Regions from separate parts of the Bacillus sp. DU-106 genome, predicted to be linked through region 3. Evidence: riboswitches for the same ligand, from Rfam matches in the RefSeq annotation. Region 3 holds a riboswitch; each other region holds the start of a gene.

Region 1 (7,469 bases), 1.4 Mb from region 3:
GAGGGCGTGTTACGAAAGTACAGTTTCCAGATGTAAAAGGCCCCGTAAATCCAATTTATAAAAACACTTTATTTTTGGATAGTATAAAAGAATTTCAAACGGATGTGTTACTAAAAGAGAGTAATCAAATAGAGTATTCAACAAAGACAATGGACTACGAAAAGAATGATATAAAATATAAATTATTAATGAAACCAATAAAAGAAAAAGACGGATCGGTAACATATATTTATGCGATGGCTTCTTTACAGCCGGTAGATGAAGCTGTACAAATGGTGCAAGATTATTATATCTATATCATTGCATTTGTAGTCGTTCTTATTTTTTTAGCTTCGTTCTATTACTCAAAACAAATTGCAAAGCCATTATTGAAAATAAATGATACAACAAAGAAAATAGCGCATTTAGACTTCACAGAAAAAATACCGATTACTTCGAAAGATGAAATTGGAGATTTATCGAAAAATATTAATGTGCTATCAAATAAACTCCATTCGCATATTGGACAGTTAGAAGAAGATATTGAAAAGGAAAGAAAGTTAGAAAAGACGCGAAAAGAATTCATTTCTGGTGTTTCACATGAATTAAAAACACCGCTAAGTATTATGAAAAGCTGTATTTCTATTTTAAAAGACGGGGTAGCTGAACATAAAAAAGAGTATTATTTTCAGGCAATGGAGAGAGAAGTAGACAAAATGGATACGTTAATTTTGGATATGCTTGAGTTAGCTAAATTTGAATCTGGTACATATAAAATGAAAAAAGCTTCGTTTTATATTGATACAGTAATTGAAGGTATATGTGAACATCTATCTGTGGAAATAGAGAAAAAAGAACTTCATATTCATAAAAATATAAGTTCATTTGAAGTGATTGCAAATCAAGGCCGGATTGAACAAGTCATCGTGAACTTCATTACGAATGCTATACGATATACACCAAATAAAGAGGATATTATTATTTCTACAATAGATGAGAAGAATCGTATAAAAGTGTGCATTGAAAATAAAGGTACTCATATTGAAGAAGAGCAATTAGATAAAATTTGGGATCGTTTTTATCGCGTGGATACAGCTCGTCAGCGTTCACAAGGTGGGACGGGGCTTGGGCTTGCTATTTCAAAGAATATTTTAGAACTACATGATGCTGAATATGGGGCAGAAAATACAGAAGATGGTGTATTATTTTATTTCTATTTACCGAAAAAAGCGTAGACAATATGATCTATGCTTTTTTAATTTATTTTCATATTATCTTTACCTAATCTTTATTTTTAATCAGTATAATTTGTTTAGAAAATGAGGTTATGTAAGGAGTCGATGAACCGTGCATAGCAATTGGCTAAGTATAATGGTATTTATTTTCTTTTGCGCATTTATTGTATTTTTAATTGATATTACGATATGAAAAAAGAGCGCTCATTAAGCGCCCTTTTTTTGTGTATTCATTTGATAAGCACTGATGCTCTTGAATAAGCGTGGTGAAGTGATAAATAAAAATATAAGTAAAACGGTACATAAAATAAAAGAACCAAGCATTGTACTTCCATTTACGATTAATGAATATAACACAGCCGATTGACCTTTCGGCGCATATTGTCCCCAGAAAATAATGCCGGCAATAAAGTGGCAGAAATAGCGAGCAAAGCTACCGATAAATGTAGCAAGGATAATATAAGCAAGGACTTTCTTACCCTGATTTTGTTTTGATGAAGGTTTGTCTTTACGGTTACCTAAATTTGATTGTTCTAAGCTATTTTCATTGGATGTTAAAAGTGCTTTTTGAATTGGACGATAGAATAAGCCAGCAAATCCGATAAAAGCAAAGGCAATGAAGTACTCAATGAATGCTTGAACAGGTGTTAAAATATAAGCATCTCCCACGACAATTTGTAATAGTCCCCAAACTAAACCGCCTAAGAAAGCTGATTTAAAGCCCCAGCGGTAAGCAATAATAAAAATAGGAATCATAGCGAATGAGATAGAACCGCCTGTTGGAAGTTTAAGTGATAATGGTAAAATATCGATAATCATGGCGAAGGCTGCAAGAATAGCAGATTCGATCATCGCTTGTAAATTGGTGTTACGCATGTTGTCTCCCCCTAAATCCAAGTTGTACAAAAAAGAATAGATATCATAGGAGGATACGAAATACGTAAATAAAAATGAGGTATGTATTTCGGACGTTTGCACAATCCCTGCGTTAGCATTAACTAACAGGTTCGAAGGGTCGGAACGAAGTGTTCCCTCTCAGCGGCATGGCTCCCCCAGTGATAACGAAATTCTTTATTTGTTATTGTTTATTGTAAGCGAAATGGATGAGAATGGCAAACGAATACAGTATGACAATAATTGAAATAGAATTGTAGCGAAATGTTAATAAATATGAAGCAAAAGGGTATAGTACAAGAGAAATTGGGTGTGGTATAATTTTTTTGAAAATAATTATCATTCTCTTCTGAGGGGGAAGGTTATGAGCTTAGTAGATATTAAAATTGGAGAGAAAGTGTTAGTAAAAAGTATTCAGTCTTTAGATCAGCTATTAAAGCGTAGACTAGCTGCTTTCGGTCTTGCTGAAGGAAGCGAACTTCGCCTGAAACAGAAAGCGATGTTCAAAGGTCCTTGTACATTGGAGTGTCGTGGACAGTTAATTAGTATTCGTCATTGTGACGCGAAAATGATAAAGGTGGAATTAGCGTGAATAAGGTAGCTTTGCTAGGGAATCCGAATACAGGGAAGACATCATTATTTAATGCACTTACTGGTTCTTATGAATACGTAGGAAACTGGAGCGGTGTAACAGTAGAAAAAAAGGTTGGTAAATTAAAAGATAGACAAGGAACATTAATTGATTTACCAGGTGTTTATGATTTAAATCCAGTTTCACGTGATGAAGGTGTTGTAACAAACTTTCTATTAACAGAAGAATTTAATCATATGTTAAATATCGTAGATTCCTCGCAGTTTGAAAGAAATATGCATTTAACGTTGCAGTTACTTGAATTTGGTAAGCCAGTCTCAATTGGTTTAAACATGGTTGATGTGGCGAAGCAAAGAGGAATTGTCATTGATGTAAAACGATTATCAGAGCTATTAGGTGTAACAGTCGTTCCTGTTGTTGCAAGAAGTGGAAAAGGCTGTGAAGAACTGCTTACGACTCTTAAAGAAAATGACAAAAAAGAGAAAAAGCCATTCCTTATTTCATATGGTGTACAAATGGATGAAGGAATTGGAGAAGTAATTGCTCTTTTAGAGACAGCGAATTACGAGCATCCGAGATGGTTAGCACTTCAATTTTTAAGCAATAACGAAGTAGTAGAAAAAGAAATGAAAGCATTACCAATTTATAAGGAACTCATAGCCATTCGATCTCGCTTAGAAGGAAGACTTGATTGTACGTTAGAAGAGCACATTTACAAAACTCGTGAAGCGTATATTGAAAAGTTAAAAACAAATGTTATGAAGCATGAGAAAGAAGGAAAAATTCCTTTTTCAGAAAAAATTGATAGATTAATTACACATAAAATTTTAGGACTTCCAATCTTTTTAGCAGTTATGTTTTTTATTTTTCAGGTTACGTTTACGTGGATTGGTACACCTTTATCGGATATGTTAGATGAGTTTTTTGGTGGCCAGCTTACGGATTGGGTGACGGCTGGACTTACAAGTATTGGAGCTTCTGATTTTATTCAAGCACTAGTTACAGAAGGTATTATTGCCGGTGTTGGTGCTGTATTAGTATTCGTACCACAAATCTTTGCACTATTCTTTTTTATTTCATTATTAGAAGACTCAGGGTATATGGCGCGAATTGCAGTTGTTATGGATAGAATTATGGAGTTTTTCGGCTTAAACGGAAAAGCTTTTATTCCGATGATTATCGGTTTTGGATGTAACGTTCCAGGTATCATGGCTGCGAGAACGATTGAACAGGAAAAAGAACGTTTACTTACCATTTTAGTAACACCATTTATGTCTTGTTCAGCACGATTACCTGTATATGCATTATTTGCGGGCGTATTTTTCCCGCATAGTCAGGCGACTGTTGTATTTTCTTTATATGTTGCAGGGATTGTTCTTGCGTTATTAGTTACAAAAATTATGTCTCTTACAATTTTGAAAGCGGAAAAGTCTATTTTCGTAATTGAATTACCGCCTTACCGTGTGCCACAAGCAAAAACATTATGGCTAAGCACGTGGGAGAAAGGAAAGGGATTTGTTCGTAAAGCTGGTACATTCATCTTTGGTGGTTCGGTTGTTATTTGGTTATTAAACTATGCAGGTCCATCAGGATTCGGCGTTGATATGGGAGATAGCTACTTAGCGATGATTGGTGGATTTATCGCACCATTATTTGCACCGCTCGGCTTCGGAACGTGGCAAGCTGCAGCATCCCTTTTAACAGGATTTTTAGCGAAGGAAGTTGTCGTTTCTACAATGGCAATTATTTATGCAGTTAAAGAAGATGTGCTTGGAAATGTAATGGGAGCACATTATACAGCATTATCAGCTTATGCATTTATGTTCTTTATTTTATTATATGTTCCGTGTTTAGCGACGGTAGCTGTTATTAAACGTGAAACAGGATCAGCGAAGTGGACGATTTTCTCAGTCGTTTATCCACTCGTAGTTGCTTATGTATTAACGCTCATTATATACCAAGTTGGATCCTTACTCGGATTCTAGAAGGAGATGTATTGTGATGATGGTCAATATTATAATTGGAGCTATCATTTTTGGTTATGCAGCATATACGTTAGTTAATTTTGTAAAGAGAAGTAAAAAAGGAAAATGCGCGGCATGTTCTTTAAATAAGTCATGTCAGTCGCAAACTTGTAGCCCGGATATGGAGCAAATTGCTCATAATAAATAGAAAAAAGCTTTGCGAATTTCGCAAAGCTTTTTTGTTTTACTTTTTAATTTTTACAAGTTGAGAAGCTTCTACGCCTTTGTAACCAGGGAATTCTTTACTTGGGTCTTTATCAAATTTTAATACACCTACAGATTTTTCATCACCTTTTACATTGCTGTAAGTTGCGTCATCGACAATCGCATACATATCTGTATATGCACGACCACTTCCGATAATTGTGTTGCCTTCATATTTTAATTTTGCCCCATCAAGTGCAGCATTTTCTACTTTTTCTTTTGCAAATAATACACCTTGTTCTGTTGTTACAGCTGGTAATTTATCAAGTGGTTTCGTGTTGTCTTTTTCATCAACTTTGCTAAGTAACTCTTTTTTCACTAGTTCTTCACCAGTTTTCTTATCCATTACAAGAACTTTTTTACCATCTAATGTTGTCATTTTCATTTTATAGAAGTCTTTTTCTTTCACTTCTTTTTTGTTTTTATCTGTAATTTGCTGAACTTGTTCTTCTGATCCGTACAGTACAAAGCCGTTCGCTTTCTCTCCTAATAAAGAACAACCTGATAATGCTCCAAGTGAAATTGCTGCTGCTAATCCGATTCCTACTAATTTTTTCATGATGATTTCTCCTTTTATATGTTTTATAGTAAATACAATTTTTGTATTAGTGCTTACATGTGAAGAAGCTTGTTTGTTGCTTCTGATATTAGTGTATAAGAAATATTGGAATGCAACTATCGAGTTAGCTTACAGTAACATTACACTTATGTAATTTAGTGAAATTGCACAAAAGTAAGTTAACTCCAAATAGATATAATTATAATATATTGTAAATGCAATATTGTGTATAAAATGTCATATTATAATGGATGTATTTTGGAAATAACATGTAAGGACATATTAGTTTTGTTATAATAAACACATAGGCTGTAAAATGAATATTCTTTACTGTAAAGGGAGATTTTTCAGTTTTCCAAGTAGTGAATTTGAAATATGAGGTATATCATAGGAGGAATTTAGATGTCTGTATTTAAACGATTAAGAGATTTAACAATGTCAAATGTGTATTCGTTAATTGAAAAAGCGGAAGATCCAGTTAAGATGACTGATCAATATTTACGCGATATGCAAGCCGATGTACAAGAGGCTGAGAAAAGTGTAGCAGCTCAAATCGCACTTGAGAAGAAATTCAAAATATTATTTGAAGAGCAAGAAGCACTTGTGAAAAAACGTGAAGAGCAGGCTCATACGGCTGTTCAAGCTAATAACTTAGATCTTGCGCGTCGTGCATTAGAAGAAAAACAAAATGCAGAGCAAAAAATGAATGAGTATAAAGCAAGCTACGAGCAAAATAAAGCTGCTGCTGATAACCTGCGCCTAAAGCTAGAAGAAATGCGTAAGCAATTAAATGAGCTGAAAAATAAACGTGAAACACTTGTAGCGCGTGTAAATGCGGCGAAAGCACAAAAGAATATTAATCAGGCGATGTCTGGATTTGATTCAAACTCAGCAAAAGCTGGTTTAAGCCGTATGGAAGAGAAAGCCCTTCAATTAGAGGCTGAAGCGGAAGCAAGCGGTGAAGTTTATAAGAAAGAAAAATCATTAGATGATGAATTCGCAAGCTTAAACAAAAATTCTGCTGTTGACGATGAATTAGCTCGTATTATGAAGCAGTATGAGAAATAATATAGAATAAAGACAAATGAACCGACATGTCTAAACAAATTCATGTCGGTTTTCTATTACTTTTTAGAGGAGGTTTTGCAATGACATGGATGAATGTAGTTGCCATGCTTGTATGGACTGGAGCGAGTGCAGTACTTTTATTTGCAATTATGTGGGTTGATTCAATTTTTACAAAATACAATGACTTAAAAGAAATAAAAAATGGAAATACAGCTGTAACAACTCGTTTTATTATGAAATTATTTGCACAAGGGTACATTTTATCCCAATCAATAACGAAAGCAAATGATTTATGGCAAGCACTTCTTGCATCAGCAGTTTCTTTCGTTATTTTATTAGTGGTAGAAATGTTTATCGAATTCGTATTAAAGAAAATGTCTGGTCTTGATTTAGAAGAGGGTACGAAAGAAGGTAGCGTTGCACATGCGATGTTAGCCGGATCATTACATATTGTTGGTGCACTAATTTTAGGTGCGTGTTTATAAAGAGAAAAGGAGGGGTAGATCATGAGTTTATTTAAACGAATTAAAAATATAATGAAAAGCCCAGAGCCACCGAAGCCGGAAAAGAGTCTTTTAACGTTAGCTCCTGGCGATATGATTGAAGTTTCATTAGTTATGTATGAATTAATTGGGAAAACGAGTATGCATTCTCGTAAAGAAATTGTTTTAACACTACAAGACGGGAAAGATATTCGTTATTTAAAAATTGAAGACCGAGAAAATACGTATTACAAATTATATACTCCAATTGATGGTCGCTTAGATTCAATTGATGAAATTCCGACGACAATTGAAATGGATGATACCGAGTACCATATGGAAGAACAATATAACGGACGTGTTGTTGTGATGGGAAAAACTCCGTTCTCAGCTTCAGAAGAACAGTATATATGGGAATTCCAATCAGATAAT
Region 2 (7,469 bases), 1.0 Mb from region 3:
GTCCACAGAGTCTTGAACGACCTTACCTAGTCGGTAGGAGTCACGTATGGCTTTCTTGATGGTTTTCGCTAAATCTTCCGGATCGCTAAAGCGTCCTTTCCCCTTTTTCTGAAGAAGAGTAGCGAGTGCTTCTAGATCCATTTCTGCGATTTCATCCAACGAAAGGGAATCTGAGAGTATTTCCATCATCGTCGCACCAAAAACAGAGGTATTTAACTCTTTCGATAACGTATTACATTTGTAGTAAAGGTTCTTCAGAAAGTGTTGCTTACATTCTGTTTGCTGGTGAACGAGTTGATATCTAGATCGTGTTAAACGTTGAAGGGCAACGTATTTTTCCTCCTTGATAAGAAACTTATTATACCGTCCGATTCGTAAAAAATCGGCAATACGGAAAGCATCTATTTTATCGGTCTTATCTTTTTCAAAGAGTTTTTTATACCGATGGATGGCTTTTGGATTTTGTACGACCACTTCCACGTCTAAAGCCCTCAAATCCTTATCTTCCGTTAGGAACATGGAAGGACGGAAACTATAGACGGAAGTAGATTCCATACCAATGACAATTTTTTTATAGTTGTACAACTGATGAAAATGGAGAACATCCTCCTTAATGGCATTGGCACCATTCACATCGTTTGAAAGACAAATTTCTTTCAAAACAGTGTCATGACTGTCAAGAAAACATACATCAAGTTTTTCAAAGCTTACATCAATAGCTACGAATAATCTCAAAGAAAGGACCTCCTTTCTTTGAATAGTATTTGGAATGAGCTTGGATACTGTGGGATCTCCCTAGAGTCAAAAACATAGCCACAACCTCGCGTATGAGTATTCAATGATTGCCTTCATCTAAGCTGCCCCTCCCACCATTATGAGAGGTAAGTGAAGGAAACCGATACAGCTTGTGCGTATGCAGTGCATTTTGGTCTGGGTCACAGTCTTTTAACGTGGTCGAACTACAGGAGGAGTAAGCATATTCCCGATGGATCCATTTCCACACTTCCATTATCTGGGGAAATCCCCCAGTATCCAAGACTAAATTTTACCCATACATCATTTTTTTGATGTAGCTCTTGAAGATAAAAACTATTTAATTTTCAAGGAACAGTTATTAACTTAAAACTTATTATACGAGGAGGGTGTATCATGAAAAAAATATGCTTTGTATTAATTGTCGACGCTGGTATAAATTATGGTTCAATATTTTCTCTACCATTTTTAAGGAATCAGGATGATTTGAAGGAATATTTTTCTAATTATTATGATGTTTCAATTAATTATATTAGGGATAAAAACTCAGTTGACTATTTGGTAGTTCCCAAACCGTGTCCAGCTTTTGATAATGAAAATAATCTTCCAATAATTGAAGTACCAGCAATCTTATTTATGGAAAAGAATTTTGAAAAAATAAAGACTTATATAGACAATTATTTTTCTAATAACTCATAAAGAAAATAAAAGTACAGTAAAAAGAAGTCCGATAAAAAACGAGTGGTGTAGAATATTTCTATTAATCATTCGTTTTTTATTATATTTACATATATTTTTTAAAAGAGGATTATAGACGTTCTGAAAAAAAATTATAACAAGAACAGTGTTCGTGCTACTATCTACGGTTATTTTTTGTACTAAGTACCCCTTTAACTAACAAGACCACAAAAAAATAATTAACATATTAAGGGGATTACGTTACAATAAATGTAAGAGATTTTTCTTTGAGTTTTAGCTCTGAATAATAAAGATAGTTAAATCACTAAATGGAGGAGCAGGTCAATTTTGTTCCTTGTATAGTAAATTGTTACCTATCTCTATTGCAGGTTGTATGGCAGGTAACAGTAGCAGTTGTAGCGAAATACAGCAGAGACAAAGGCTCTTTGGCAAACGGGACTGATGAATGTATTTGGCAAGTAAAAAATGGTTCTTCCTGGAGTTAGTTGAAAAGTCTCATTCTCTCCAAAAGTAGAATCTTTGTCCGCAATGTGGAGAATTTGCATCGACCATACATGATTCTTTTAATAAGCTTTAACTTGTTTATGCTCCCTTCGGCAAGACCATTATTATTCTCATAAGTTACCGCATTTCTGACAGCTTCAATATCCCGGGCTAATCCATTCGTAAAGCTCTTAAACTCTTGTATATTAGTATTCTTAATTTTCTTAATACAATGGTTGAGATTCTCAACACTCTTTGTGGTGAAGATGTTTTTAAACTCCCATTTTAAATCATAAACTATTTTTACAATAGGGTGTTCTTCGTAATTATTGTTGGTATTATAACGTATGTTCAAGCATATTATTTAACGTGGATGATTCCATAAAGAGAAAAAGAAATAACCTTTGCATTTTTCAGATTATCGTGTATGATGGGAAGGTATTGAAAATTAAATCAGTGATAAACTAGGGGTGCCTAACGTATGCGTAGGCTGAGAGAGAAGCGCGTGATCTTCTTAACCCTTTGGACCTGATCTGGCTCGTACCAGCGTAGGGAAGTTAACGGCTTTACATAATGATGTCTTTTATGAGCCAGGTCCTTATTTTTTTATGGACCTGGCTCTTTTTATTTTGGCATGCGCTGGCCATATCTCGTCCTTGTCACGAACAGGGGAGGCAACAAAGGTTATGAAACAGTCTGTTTCAGCTGAGCAAATTGAATTGAAATCGAGTTTACCAGGGAGTAAGAAAGTATATGTGGATGGACCACGCGTAGGCATGAAAGTGCCGATGCGTGAGATTGAACAAAGCGAAACGAACGGCATCCCAAATCCTCCAGTCCGTGTGTATGATACGAGCGGTCCTTATACGGATCCGGCGTATAAAGTGGAGCTGGAAAAGGGAATTCCAACGCCGCGTCATTCTTGGATCATGGAGCGCGGGGATGTAGAGGCATATGAAGGGCGCGAGGTGAAACCAGAGGATGATGGTGTGAAAGTGGCTTCGAAACATACACCTGTTTTCCCGCAAATGGATCGCCAGCCGCTTAGAGCGAAGCAAGGTGCAAATGTTACGCAAATGCATTATGCGCGTAATGGCATTATTACGTCTGAGATGGAATACGTTGCAATTCGTGAAGGAGTAGAGCCGGAGTTTGTTCGTAAGGAAATCGCAGAAGGCCGCGCTATTTTACCAGCGAATATTAATCATCCAGAAGCAGAACCGATGATTATCGGGCGTAATTTCCACGTGAAGGTAAATGCAAATATCGGAAACTCTGCTGTATCTTCTTCTATTGCAGAAGAAGTAGAGAAGATGACGTGGGCAACGCGCTGGGGTGCAGATACGATTATGGATTTATCTACAGGTAAAAACATTCATACGACGCGTGAGTGGATTATTCGTAATGGGCCTGTACCAGTTGGAACTGTGCCGATTTATCAAGCGCTTGAAAAGGTAAATGGAATTGCAGAAGATTTAACATGGGAAGTGTACCGTGATACGTTAATTGAGCAAGCGGAGCAAGGCGTTGATTACTTTACGATTCACGCTGGTGTATTGCTTCGTTACATTCCAATTACTGCAAAGCGTACGACAGGTATCGTTTCGCGTGGTGGTTCGATTATGGCGCAGTGGTGTTTATTCCATCATAAAGAAAACTTCCTATATACTCATTTTGAAGAGATTTGTGAAATTATGAAGCAGTACGATGTTTCGTTCTCTCTTGGAGATGGATTACGTCCAGGATCGATTGCAGATGCAAATGACGAAGCACAATTCTCTGAGCTTGAAACACTTGGTGAATTAACGAAAATTGCTTGGAAACATGATGTGCAAGTTATGATCGAAGGACCTGGACACGTACCGATGCACTTAATTAAAGAGAATATGGAGAAAGAGCTTGATATTTGTCAGGGCGCGCCGTTTTATACACTTGGGCCACTAACGACAGATATTGCACCAGGTTATGACCATATTACATCGGCAATTGGAGCTGCGATGATCGGTTGGTTTGGAACGGCGATGCTTTGTTATGTAACGCCGAAAGAACATTTAGGTTTGCCAAACAAAGATGATGTACGCACGGGTGTTATTACGTACAAAATTGCAGCGCATGCGGCTGATCTTGCGAAAGGACATAAAACGGCTCATCAGCGTGATGATGCACTTTCAAAAGCACGTTTCGAATTCCGTTGGCGCGATCAATTTAATTTATCTTTAGATCCTGAACGTGCGATGGAATATCACGATGAAACGTTGCCTGCAGAAGGGGCAAAGACAGCTCACTTCTGTTCAATGTGTGGACCGAAGTTTTGTAGTATGAGAATTTCACATGATATTCGTGAATATGCAAAAGAAAATGATTTAGAAACGACAGAAGCAATTGAAAAAGGAATGAAAGAGAAAGCAGAAGAATTTAAAGAAGCTGGTAGTCATTTATATCAATAACACGTTACACCTCTTTACTTGATTGATCACACTGTAGTACCTAACTTTATTATAGAAGAATCCCCATTTGCTAAGACGGTAGCAAATGGGGATTCTGTTGTTTATAAGGCAAAGAAGAGATGTACCCAGTAGAATAAGAGGAATAGTGTGACGACTGTTGTGAGCGGGATAACGATAAGGGATACACTTAAATAGTCTTTCCATTTTACTTTAATTTTGTTTTGTTTCAGAATATACATCCAAATGAGTGAAGCTAGTGTACCAATTGGTAGTAATAGTGAACCGATGTCACTACCAATGATGTTTGCAAGATAGATTGTTTTTAATGTGACTGGATCTAGTCCCATTTCTGTTAATGTGATTGTACCAATCATAAGGGCAGGATGGTTATTGAAGACGTTAGAGAGGATGGATACAAGTCCGCCCATTGCAAAGCTAGCATAGAGTAGATGCTGATTCACAATTGGCTCGAGCCATTGTACAAGTGCAGCTGTTAATCCTGCGTTGTGGAGTCCGTAAATAATGACGTACATAGAGAAGGCGAAAATTAAAATGTGCCACGGTGTCTTTTTCAAAATGTCGACAGGGTTTGTTCGTAAGTAATACCATCTCCAAATGAGAAGAACGAGTGAACCAAGTACTGCAACGATTTCAATTGGGATGGATAAGAAGGATGCAACGAATAGAAGACAGCGCATCAGGAAGACGAAACCTAATACTTTTAACATGAATCTTGTCCGTTTTTGTTTCGTATCAACAGAATTATTTCCTTTTAGTGGATGGAAGTTTTTCGTGAAGAAAATTTCTTCAATATCATATGAAGAAACAGGTAATTTTTTCGGAAGTTTTTTCTTCAAAACTGTATACATGAGCCATGACATAAATAATAAGCCTAATGTTGCAGGTACAAACATCATAGCAGTATGCATATAAAGAGTCATATTAACGATATTTAATGCAATTAAGTTTACGATATTACTTACACCAATTGGTGCACTAGATGCGGTAGCGATTAAAGCTCCGCTTAATAAATAAGGAATTTGTTGATGTGGTTTTAATTGAAGGTTTTTTAGAAGAAGAATTAAAATGGGAGTTGTAATTAAAATACTACCGTCGTTATTAAATAAAAGAGTCATAAGAAAACATAATAATTGAATATACCAGTATAGACGGCGTCCAGAACCTTTCGCTAGATTTGCCAGTTTCGCTGCGGACCAATGGAAGAAGCCGAAGCTTTCTAATATAACTGCCATGACGATGGTCGCTAATATTGTTATGGAAGCACCGCCAATTTTACTTATAATATCCATGACGTCTGGTTTTGATACAAGTCCAGTAATTATGATGATACCAGCTCCGATTGCTGCTGGCCACGCCTCATTCAAACCTCGAGGCCGCCAAAAGATAACGATCATCGTTAAGAAGAATACAATAATAGTAATCCATATTTCAATGCTCATATTTTGCCTACCTTTCTATTTTCCCTTGAACAGATGTAGCTTGTCTCAAGTTTATATTGGTAGTATATTCAGCAAAAAATAAGAAGAACTAGACGTATAACGAGATGAAGCGAATATGTGTTTTTCAAGCTAAAGGACAAGTGTCACGAATAGTGAAATAACTATTATGAGAGGAGTCTATAAATTATTGGGGCAGTAAAATAGTAAATGAAATTTATATGGGCAATTATGGAGATATATTGACGCAACTTAAAATATATCAGCGATTATTGAAATATATCGGCGCAACTTAAAATATATCAGCGATTATGGAGGTATATCGGCGCAACTTAAAATATATCAGCGATTATTGAAATATATCGGCGCAACTTAAAATATATCAGCGATTATGGAGATATATCGGCGCAACTCAAAATATATCAGCGATTTTTAAAATATATCGACTTATCGACAAAACATGACAAAAGGAGTCTATTCCAAAATGCCTTTTGGGACAGACTCCAAGACTATATTATTTTTCCTTCAAAAAAGTACGATCCTTCAAGAATAAATTCCAGAAGAAAATAAATCCTGGTAATAAAATTGCAATCCCAATTGCGTATAGAATGAGCAGTGCATAGAACGTTTCTTTCGTTGTAAAGCTTGTAAATACAGTTACGTCAGGATAAATAATATAAGGTAAATGCGCGACGCCGTAAGCGTAGCTGGCAAATGCATATTGAGCGACGACAGCTAAAACGGCAATGCGAGGGTATCCTAGTGTATTGTATTTTTTGTTTGTCCACCAAAGGGACGAGTATCCGATAACGAATAAAACAATAGAAACTGTAAACCACGGGAATTGCTTTATTAATCCTTGCATAAGCCAATGTGTTTCTGGGTCCATTACAACGAGGGCGATGATTGCTGTAACGAGCGTTGCAGGACCAAGAATGATAGCATTTCTTCTATAAATTCTATACGTATCTTCTGAACTTTGTTCTCTCGCAAAATCAGCAAGAAAGAGAGAGGAGAGAAATAGTTCAGACGTTAGTCCGAAGAGCATATAACAGTAGATAACCGGGCTAGAAAGAAGTTTTCCATACAGGAGTACTTCTTTTCCTTCAGACATTGTAATATAGGCTCCCTCTGTAACGGGTAAAACGGTAATTAATAGTGCTGGAATTAAGAGACCAGTAATACCTGAAATAACCCGAAGAAGGTACTGATATTTTGGTAAGGAGTAAGCAAATACCATAAACGTACTACGTACTGCAACGAGCACTAAAATTAACATAACTGGTACGAACATTACTGTCGCAAGAGTAAAGGCCGCTTTCGGAAAGAAGCCGAGAAATGCGACAACGACGAAAACAAGAAACGTATTTGTTACTTCCCAAGTGGGTGATAAGTACCGATTCGCAAGTTTGGCAGCGAGAGTTGGATGTTTGGCGTATACCATGCCCCAAAAACCAGCTCCAAAATCGATGGACCCTAATATACTGTATACGAAAATAAGGGCCCATAAGATGATGATTGCAATACTTTCCTCATGCATGAGAATCGCCTCCTTGGTGTTGTAAATCATTCTTTAATGGATGTCTTCTAAAGAATGTCCGTAGAACAATGACTGTTAAAATAGCGAGTC
Region 3 (7,469 bases):
ACGTGCAATGCGACCTGCTTCAAATCCTAAACGGCCTGCTTCAATACTTAATTTCATTGCTTGTGCCATTTTAATAGGATCTTTTGCTCCTGATACAGCTGTATTTAATAACACGCCATCTGCTCCTAATTCCATTGCAAATGCCGCATCAGCTGGGCTACCAATACCGGCATCAACGATAACTGGTACTGTCGCTTGTTCAATAATGAAGCTCAAATTTAATGGATTTACAATACCAAGTCCTGATCCGATTGGAGATGCTCCTGGCATAATCGCATGCACGCCAAGCTCTTGTAATTTACGTGCTAATACAACATCATCAGATGTATACGGAAGTACGATAAATCCTTCTTCCAGTAACATTTCAGATGCCTTTAATGTTTCTACCGGATCAGGTAATAACGTTCTATCATCACCAATAACTTCTACCTTTATCATGTCACAAAGCCCAGAAGCTTTTGCTAATTTTGCAATACGAACAGCCTCTTCAGCGTTTTTTGCTCCTGCTGTATTTGGTAATAACGTATATTTTTTCACATCAAGTTTCTCTAATAAATTAGGTTGCTTTGCATCAAAGATATCCATACGACGTACTGCAAACGTTAAAATTTCAGCTTCAGAAACGTCAATTGCCTTTTGCTGTACGTCAAAATCAGGGAATTTACCTGTTCCTAATAAAAGTCTAGAATGAAATGAAAATGGTCCAATGTTTAACATAATCAACCGCCTCCTACGAAAGTTACAATCTCAATTTGGTCTCCATCAAAAACAGATGTATCTGTATGATCATCTTTTTGTAAAATATCTTTATTACGCTCTACTACAACAATTCTGTTATCTAGCTCTAAATGTGTAAGTAGCTCAGCTACTGTTTTTACACTCGCTGGCACTTCAATTTGGTTACCATTAATTTTTAAATTCAAACTTCCATCCCCTTTCTAAACTCTTCTAGAAAGCAATGAATCTAGCAAATGATTCTCTTGCTTTCCTTCTATTAAATCAGCCATATATTGGCCAGAAATAGGACTTAATAAAATACCGTTTCGATAATGGCCCGTGCAAGCATATAAACCTTTTATTTCTTCATGCTCTCCCATATAAGGAGCTTCATGATTCGATTGTGGTCTTAATCCTGCCCACGTGCTTTCCCATTCTGCTTCTTTTAAAGCTGGCAATATTGTATAAGCACGCTCTAATATAGAAGTTATACTTTCTGGCTGCACAGTTTTATTGAACGTATGTGGCTTCATTGTTGCCCCAATTACGTAACGTCCACCGCGCTTTGGAGTAATGTAAAATCTTTCTTGAAAAATAGGTGCTTTTAAAAGTTGTTTTCTACTTCTTACCGCAACCACTTCTCCTTTAACTGGATATGTACCCCAATCGCGGTGAAAATAACTGAGTAACTTCGTGCTCCATGAACCTCCTGCAATAACGACTTTCTCACATGTGACAATACCTTCACTTGTAATAACTCCAGTCACTTTATTATTTTCAATACGGATATCAAATACTTCTGTCTGTTCATATATATCAGCACCGGAAATCGCTGCAGAATGTGCGAATGCTTTCGTAAGCTCTGGTGCAATAACATGACCGTCTTTCGGATAATATACTGCTCCTATAATAGATTCGGATAGATATGGCTCTTTTTCCCGCACATGGTCTCCCGTTAGAAAATAAGAATCTTCACCTGTTTTCTGCTGCCAATCCATAATGTGAAGAATTCTTTCCTTCTCATCTTCATTTTGAGCAATACGATAAATTCCTTTTTCTTCATATCCAATATCAACACCCGTCTTTTCACGTAAAACTGCTGCAAGTTGTGGAAATATAGCTCGGCTTTCTCTAGCAAGTTCAAATAGCGGATTATACGCATCCCATTCTGCCTGAACACCAAGTAAACCAGCAGCTGCTTTTGAAGCTTCCGATGCAATACTTTGCTTCTCCACAATCGCTACTTTATGTCCTCTTTCTGCTAGAAAATGTGCAACTGAACTACCAATTACACCACCACCAATAATCGCTACATCATACTTCTCACACATGTTTTTCCGCCCACTTTCTTATTGATTCCTTATAAGATTTCGCTTTGCTATACGGGTTACTACTACTTACAATTCCAGACATAACTGCTATACCGCTTACACCGTTAGTAAGAACATCCACTGTGTTTTCTGGGGTAATTCCTCCAATTGCTGTAATCGGTATAGATAAACACCTTGCAATGTCTGAAATTTCTTCAAGCCCTCTCGCTGGCACACCTTTTTTACAATCTGTCGGAAATACATGGCCATAAACGAGTGAATCCGCTCCATTTTTAAAAGCTACTATTGCTTCATCTAGCGAATGCACAGAATAACCGACATGCAAATACGAAAACTTTTCTTTCACTGACTTTACATCTGTACTTCGATATCCTAGTTGAACACGAGGAATATTTAATAAAATTGCAATATCAATTCGATCGTTTATGACAATTTTAGAAGCTGGAAAGCCCTCCATTAATAGACTTTCCACACCTTCATATAATTCCTTCGTACTCTTCTCACGCTCACGAATATGCAAATAATCAATCTCACTCTCAATTTGCATCGCTACATTCACTAACTCTTCGAATGGCATATGGCCATTTGAGATTACATGGAGCTCATTTTTCATATTCATTCGCCTACTTTAAAATATTTTCGAATAATTCATCGGCTGGGACGGTTTCTTTCGTCATTCCTTTGTCCTTCAGCCACTTATTTTGTTTCTCCCAAGATTCTTTTGAATCTGATAAGAATGGCTCATCTTTCGTTTCCATCTTCTCTAATAAAATTTTCATACTTTCCTTTTCAACTTCTGGCACAAGTGGGAAGTTTTCTTTTTCTTGATGATTTAATAAAATATTCAATGCTTCATCTGGGTTTTTCTTCATGAAATCATAGCCTTTTTTCGTACCACGTAAGAAAGCTTGCAACGCCTCTTTATCTTTTTTCAACGTTTTATCACCTGTTACAAACACAAGCTCATGATAGTTTGGTACTCCGTAATCAGCTGGATTAAAGTACGCTGGTTCATGGCCTTCATGACGCATAACAGGTACTTCATGGTTAATGTATGCCCCTGTTACCGCATCTACTTTCTTCGTAATTAATGCTGGTACTAAATCAAAGCCAACATCTACTACTTTCACTGTATCAGGATTACCACCAGCTTCTTTTACCATCGTTTTTAAATACATCTCACTTAATGGTGTTCCAGAGTATCCTACTGTTTTTCCTTCTAAATCTTTCGGTGATTGAATGCCCGCTGATTTCAGTGATACAACATGATTTAATGGTGAACGTACGACAGCCCCAATTGATTTCACTGGAATTTGCTCATTCGCTCTCGCCATAACAACATCTGGCTGATAATACAAGCCAACTGTCACCTTCCCTGCTGCTGCTAGCGTTAATGGATCAGTCGGATTAGAAGGGAATTTAATATTTACCTTTACACCTTCTTCTTTAAAGTATCCTTTTTCAATTGCTGCATAGATAAAGCTATGTACCGCATTTGGATACCAATCTAACATGACTGTTATTTCTTTCTCTTTTTTACTTTTATCTGATGCTGAATTACTCGAACATCCTGCAATTATTGCAATTAATAATGTAAACACAAAGATGCGCTTTAAAAATTTCATGAATGCTTCCTCCAACTAATGAATTTCTTTTCTAATATGGAAATAATTACGACGAAGAAAATAGCTAATAATGATAACAATACAATAGGTGCAAATACGCCAGCTCCATCTAACTGCGTCATCATTCTCTTACTGAAATATCCAAGCCCAGCTTGTGCACCGAGCCATTCTCCAATTGCTGCTCCGATAACACTAAGCGGAACTGCAATTTTTAAAGCTGAGAAAAAATAAGGAAGAGCAGACGGCAACTTTAATTTAAGAAAAATATCTCTTTTTGTTGCTCCATATGTAACTAAGAGCTCCTCCCATTCTTTTTTCGTACTACGCAGTCCATCATACGTATTGACCGCAATTGGGAAAAACGTAATTAAAACTGTGACAACAACCTTACTCCAAATTGTATATCCAAACCATAAAACAAATAGCGGAGCAAGCGCAGTAATTGGAATCGTTTGTGAAGCAACTAATAATGGATAAAATGCTCTTTCCATCCATGTACTCGCATTCATTAACATCGCTAGCCCTACACCTAATACGATAGAGATAACAACACCTATTAAAACGACGTATAACGTTGCAGGTAAATGAACTGTAAATAATATGTCTTTTAGTTTCCATATCTTCATTACAATCGCAGACGGTGACGGTAAAATGTACATCTCATCTACAATTCTTGCTCCTATTTCCCACACAGCTAGTAAAATACTAGAAAGTGTAATAGCAGGAACTAATTCTTTCAATCGGTTCATCACACAAGTACCTGCCTTTGTAACATACTAAGAAGCTCATCTTTCAGCGCTAATACTTCCGGTTTATATAAATCTTTTCGTGTTCTGTTATGATCAAGCGGTACAGTCCGCTCAGTCAAAGTCGTTATCGGCTGCTGTTCCACTACTAAAACTCTGTTTGAAAGAAATAACGCTTCTTCAACATCATGAGTAATGAATAAAATTGTTTTTTCCCACTCTTGCCATTGTTCAAACAACCATTCTTGCAAAGAGGTCTTCGTTAAAGCATCCAACGCACTAAATGGTTCATCTAACAGCAATATCTCCCCGCCTGTTAATAAAGTTCGAATAAAAGATACACGTTGTCTCATCCCACCAGATAAATCTTTCGGATATTTTTGCTCATACCCTTGCAAACCAAATTTATGTAACAGTTCCTTTGCCTTTACTTCTGCTTCTTTCTTCTGTACACCTTGGCACTCTAGCGGCAGGGCAGCATTCTCAATAATTGTTCTCCACGGCAAAAGCATATCTTTTTGCGGCATATATCCTACAGGATGGTTCTTTGTTTCTGTCAATTCTATCTGTCCAGTACTTACCTTTTCTAGACCTGTAATAAGGCGAAATAAAGTACTTTTTCCACATCCACTCGGTCCGATAATACTGACAAACTCTTTCTCATATATAGAAGCATTTAATTCATGGATGATTGGTTTCTCATCGTAATGAAAAGAAACATTATGAAACTGTAGTATGTTCTTGCTCCTCAAATCCCCACATCTCCTTACGATAGGACATATCCCAGAATAAATATTCAAATCGACTGGAATATAAGAAGATCTCCTCTAATCTTTCTAGTTCTTTCTCAGACTTTCCAACTGCCATTTCATTTAATAAATCTATTAACCAAATACAAAGATTACCGTATTCTTCCGAACTATATCCTTGAATCCACTCACCAAAAAACTCATGATCTCTTGCTCCAGGAATATCATTTAAACGCTTTCCAATTTCCCAATAGCTCCACATACATGGAAGAAGCGCTGCTATTAATTCCGCAAGTGTGCCATTTTGAGATACAGACATCATGTAATTTGTATAAGCTAAATTTTTAGCAGATGGTTTCGCAGACTCTATCTCCTCTATAGAAATTCCAAGTCTTTTTGCATATTGTTTATGGATTGTCATTTCGCCATTTAATATACCATCAATTTGTTCAGCGAACTTTCCCATTACTTGTGGATTCGTTGCTTTTACAACACCAATCGCATATAACTTTGCATAATCTAGCAGATATAAATAATCTTGAATAATATAATACTGGAATTTATCTTTTTCTAACGTGCCATCTCCCATACCCACTACAAACGGATGATTATGACTCATCTCCCAAACCGGTTGCACAGTTTCTAATAATCTATCGCAAAATTTCATTTCTCTATCCCCTTTCAATATATGTATCTAAATAAAAAACCACTTCTATATATAAGAAGTGGTTACAGCAAATAAAGTTATACATTTATTCGATGTTCCACTTCCCTTCGCTAGTATTACCTAGATCAGGTGTTGTAAGGGTTAAGGATTATTCCTCTCTCAGCAAGTCAAGCACCCCTAGTGGTTTCAATATGAAATTTTCAAATAAAAAAGCCCCGTTTCTATACGCAAAGAAACGGGGACTCATTGTTAGTGTCCGAATTGCTTCCCTACGCTAGCATAATCTAGATCAGGTAATAAAAAGGATCAAAGGCTTACGGCCTACTCTCAGCTGGCAACACCAGCTCTCCTAGCAAACTATAAAATTATCACTGTCAGTATAACACCCTAATAAGACATCATCAACTTTTTTAATTTTCTTAATTATCAACATAATATCAAAATTATACAATACATACATTCTATTTTAGAAAATAAAACCCCAATTAATTGTATAAAAAGGAATCATTATCCTCAAAAAATTTATTTTTATATTGATTTCATATTACATTTATGTGAATACCCCCACTATATTATATCTTTATACTATAATAAAATTACAACTATACAACTAGAGGAGGTCTCTATTCCATGAATATGAAAGCTACTGCTTTAACAGCAACTACTGTAGCGATTGCTTCTTTACTTCCTTCTATGGGTGAAACAAATGTACAAAAAGCAAACGCTGAACAATTATCTAATATTAAAACTGGGTATGTCAAAGTCGATCAAGTAGCATTACATACAGAAGATAACGTAAAAAGCACATCAATTGATACAATTCGCTTTAATACAAAAGTGAACATCATTGAAACAACTAATGGTTGGTATAAAGTATCTGTTCATAATAAAGTAGGTTATGTACAAAAAGATGCTATTTTACTAAAAAACAAACTTCAATCTAATGATCAATACATCGTTAATGCTAATGCATTAAACGTTCGCTCTGAACCTAATTTAGAATCTTCCATTTTAGATGTATTACCAAATGGTAAGTTTATTACCGTTCAAGAAGATCAAGGCGAATGGTATAAAATATCACATAATGGCCAAACAGGTTACGTACAAAAAGCATTCATCTCTAATGGTTCACAACCCTTAGTAAAAGGAATCACCGTTCAAAATAATACAAAATATACTGTTGCAACACCTAATCTAAATGTACGTAGCACCGCTAGTACAAGTAGCGCTCTACTCGGTTCATTACAAAACGGTACTCAAGTACAAGTAGTAGAAACTGTAGGTACTTGGTATAAAATTCGTTTTGGCACAGGATACGGATATGTAGCAAAACACTATGTAGTACAAAATCAACCACAAGCTAAAACAGATCAGCCTTCATCAATTCCAGCTGCTTTCAAATTCCCCGCTCAAGGAAGAATTAGCTCAACCTTTGATATACGCTGGGAACAAATGCATTATGGTATAGATATTGCCGCTCCAGGAAACGTCTCTATCCAAGCTGCTGCTGCAGGTAAAGTTGTGAAATCTTATTATTCAGCTAGCTATGGCAATGTTGTTTTCATTGCGCATCAAATCAATGGGAAATTATATACAACTGTTTATGCTCATATGAAGGATCGCACTGTACAAGC

What was found. Region 3 has a riboswitch for thiamine pyrophosphate ahead of tenA (thiaminase II). Riboswitches for the same ligand answer to the same signal wherever they lie in the genome.
Region 1: it holds a riboswitch for thiamine pyrophosphate, as region 3 does, so the genes downstream of both, thiT (energy-coupled thiamine transporter ThiT) here and tenA (thiaminase II) in region 3, are expected to answer to the same signal.
Region 2: it holds a riboswitch for thiamine pyrophosphate, as region 3 does, so the genes downstream of both, thiC (phosphomethylpyrimidine synthase ThiC) here and tenA (thiaminase II) in region 3, are expected to answer to the same signal.

The regions. Positions count from the first base shown of each region.
Region 1 is NZ_CP026607.1:4,754,610-4,762,078, reverse strand. Features, by position in the region: gene C3Y97_RS24330 (sensor histidine kinase) at 1-1,214, shown strand, start outside; gene thiT (energy-coupled thiamine transporter ThiT) at 1,422-2,090, opposite strand; TPP riboswitch at 2,177-2,278, opposite strand; gene C3Y97_RS24320 (FeoA family protein) at 2,473-2,700, shown strand; gene feoB (ferrous iron transport protein B) at 2,697-4,685, shown strand; gene C3Y97_RS24310 (FeoB-associated Cys-rich membrane protein) at 4,702-4,872, shown strand; gene C3Y97_RS24305 (lipoprotein BA_5634 family protein) at 4,909-5,487, opposite strand; gene C3Y97_RS24300 (PspA/IM30 family protein) at 5,890-6,555, shown strand; gene C3Y97_RS24295 (DUF350 domain-containing protein) at 6,636-7,040, shown strand; gene C3Y97_RS24290 (DUF4178 domain-containing protein) at 7,062-7,469, shown strand, end outside.
Region 2 is NZ_CP026607.1:5,124,626-5,132,094, reverse strand. Features, by position in the region: gene C3Y97_RS26305 (IS110 family transposase) at 1-735, opposite strand, end outside; gene C3Y97_RS26300 (hypothetical protein) at 1,150-1,452, shown strand; gene C3Y97_RS26295 (transposase) at 1,934-2,203, opposite strand; partial or broken gene C3Y97_RS28515 (L-lactate permease) at 2,249-2,320, shown strand; TPP riboswitch at 2,392-2,507, shown strand; gene thiC (phosphomethylpyrimidine synthase ThiC) at 2,622-4,382, shown strand; gene C3Y97_RS26285 (arsenic transporter) at 4,484-5,842, opposite strand; gene C3Y97_RS26280 (cytochrome d ubiquinol oxidase subunit II) at 6,354-7,379, opposite strand; gene cydA (cytochrome ubiquinol oxidase subunit I) at 7,372-7,469, opposite strand, start outside.
Region 3 is NZ_CP026607.1:738,339-745,807, reverse strand. Features, by position in the region: gene thiG (thiazole synthase) at 1-717, opposite strand, end outside; gene thiS (sulfur carrier protein ThiS) at 720-923, opposite strand; gene thiO (glycine oxidase ThiO) at 939-2,048, opposite strand; gene tenI (thiazole tautomerase TenI) at 2,041-2,661, opposite strand; gene C3Y97_RS03860 (ABC transporter substrate-binding protein) at 2,672-3,673, opposite strand; gene C3Y97_RS03855 (ABC transporter permease) at 3,670-4,422, opposite strand; gene C3Y97_RS03850 (ABC transporter ATP-binding protein) at 4,422-5,171, opposite strand; gene tenA (thiaminase II) at 5,140-5,835, opposite strand; TPP riboswitch at 5,921-6,024, opposite strand; TPP riboswitch at 6,085-6,196, opposite strand; gene C3Y97_RS03840 (SH3 domain-containing protein) at 6,466-7,469, shown strand, end outside.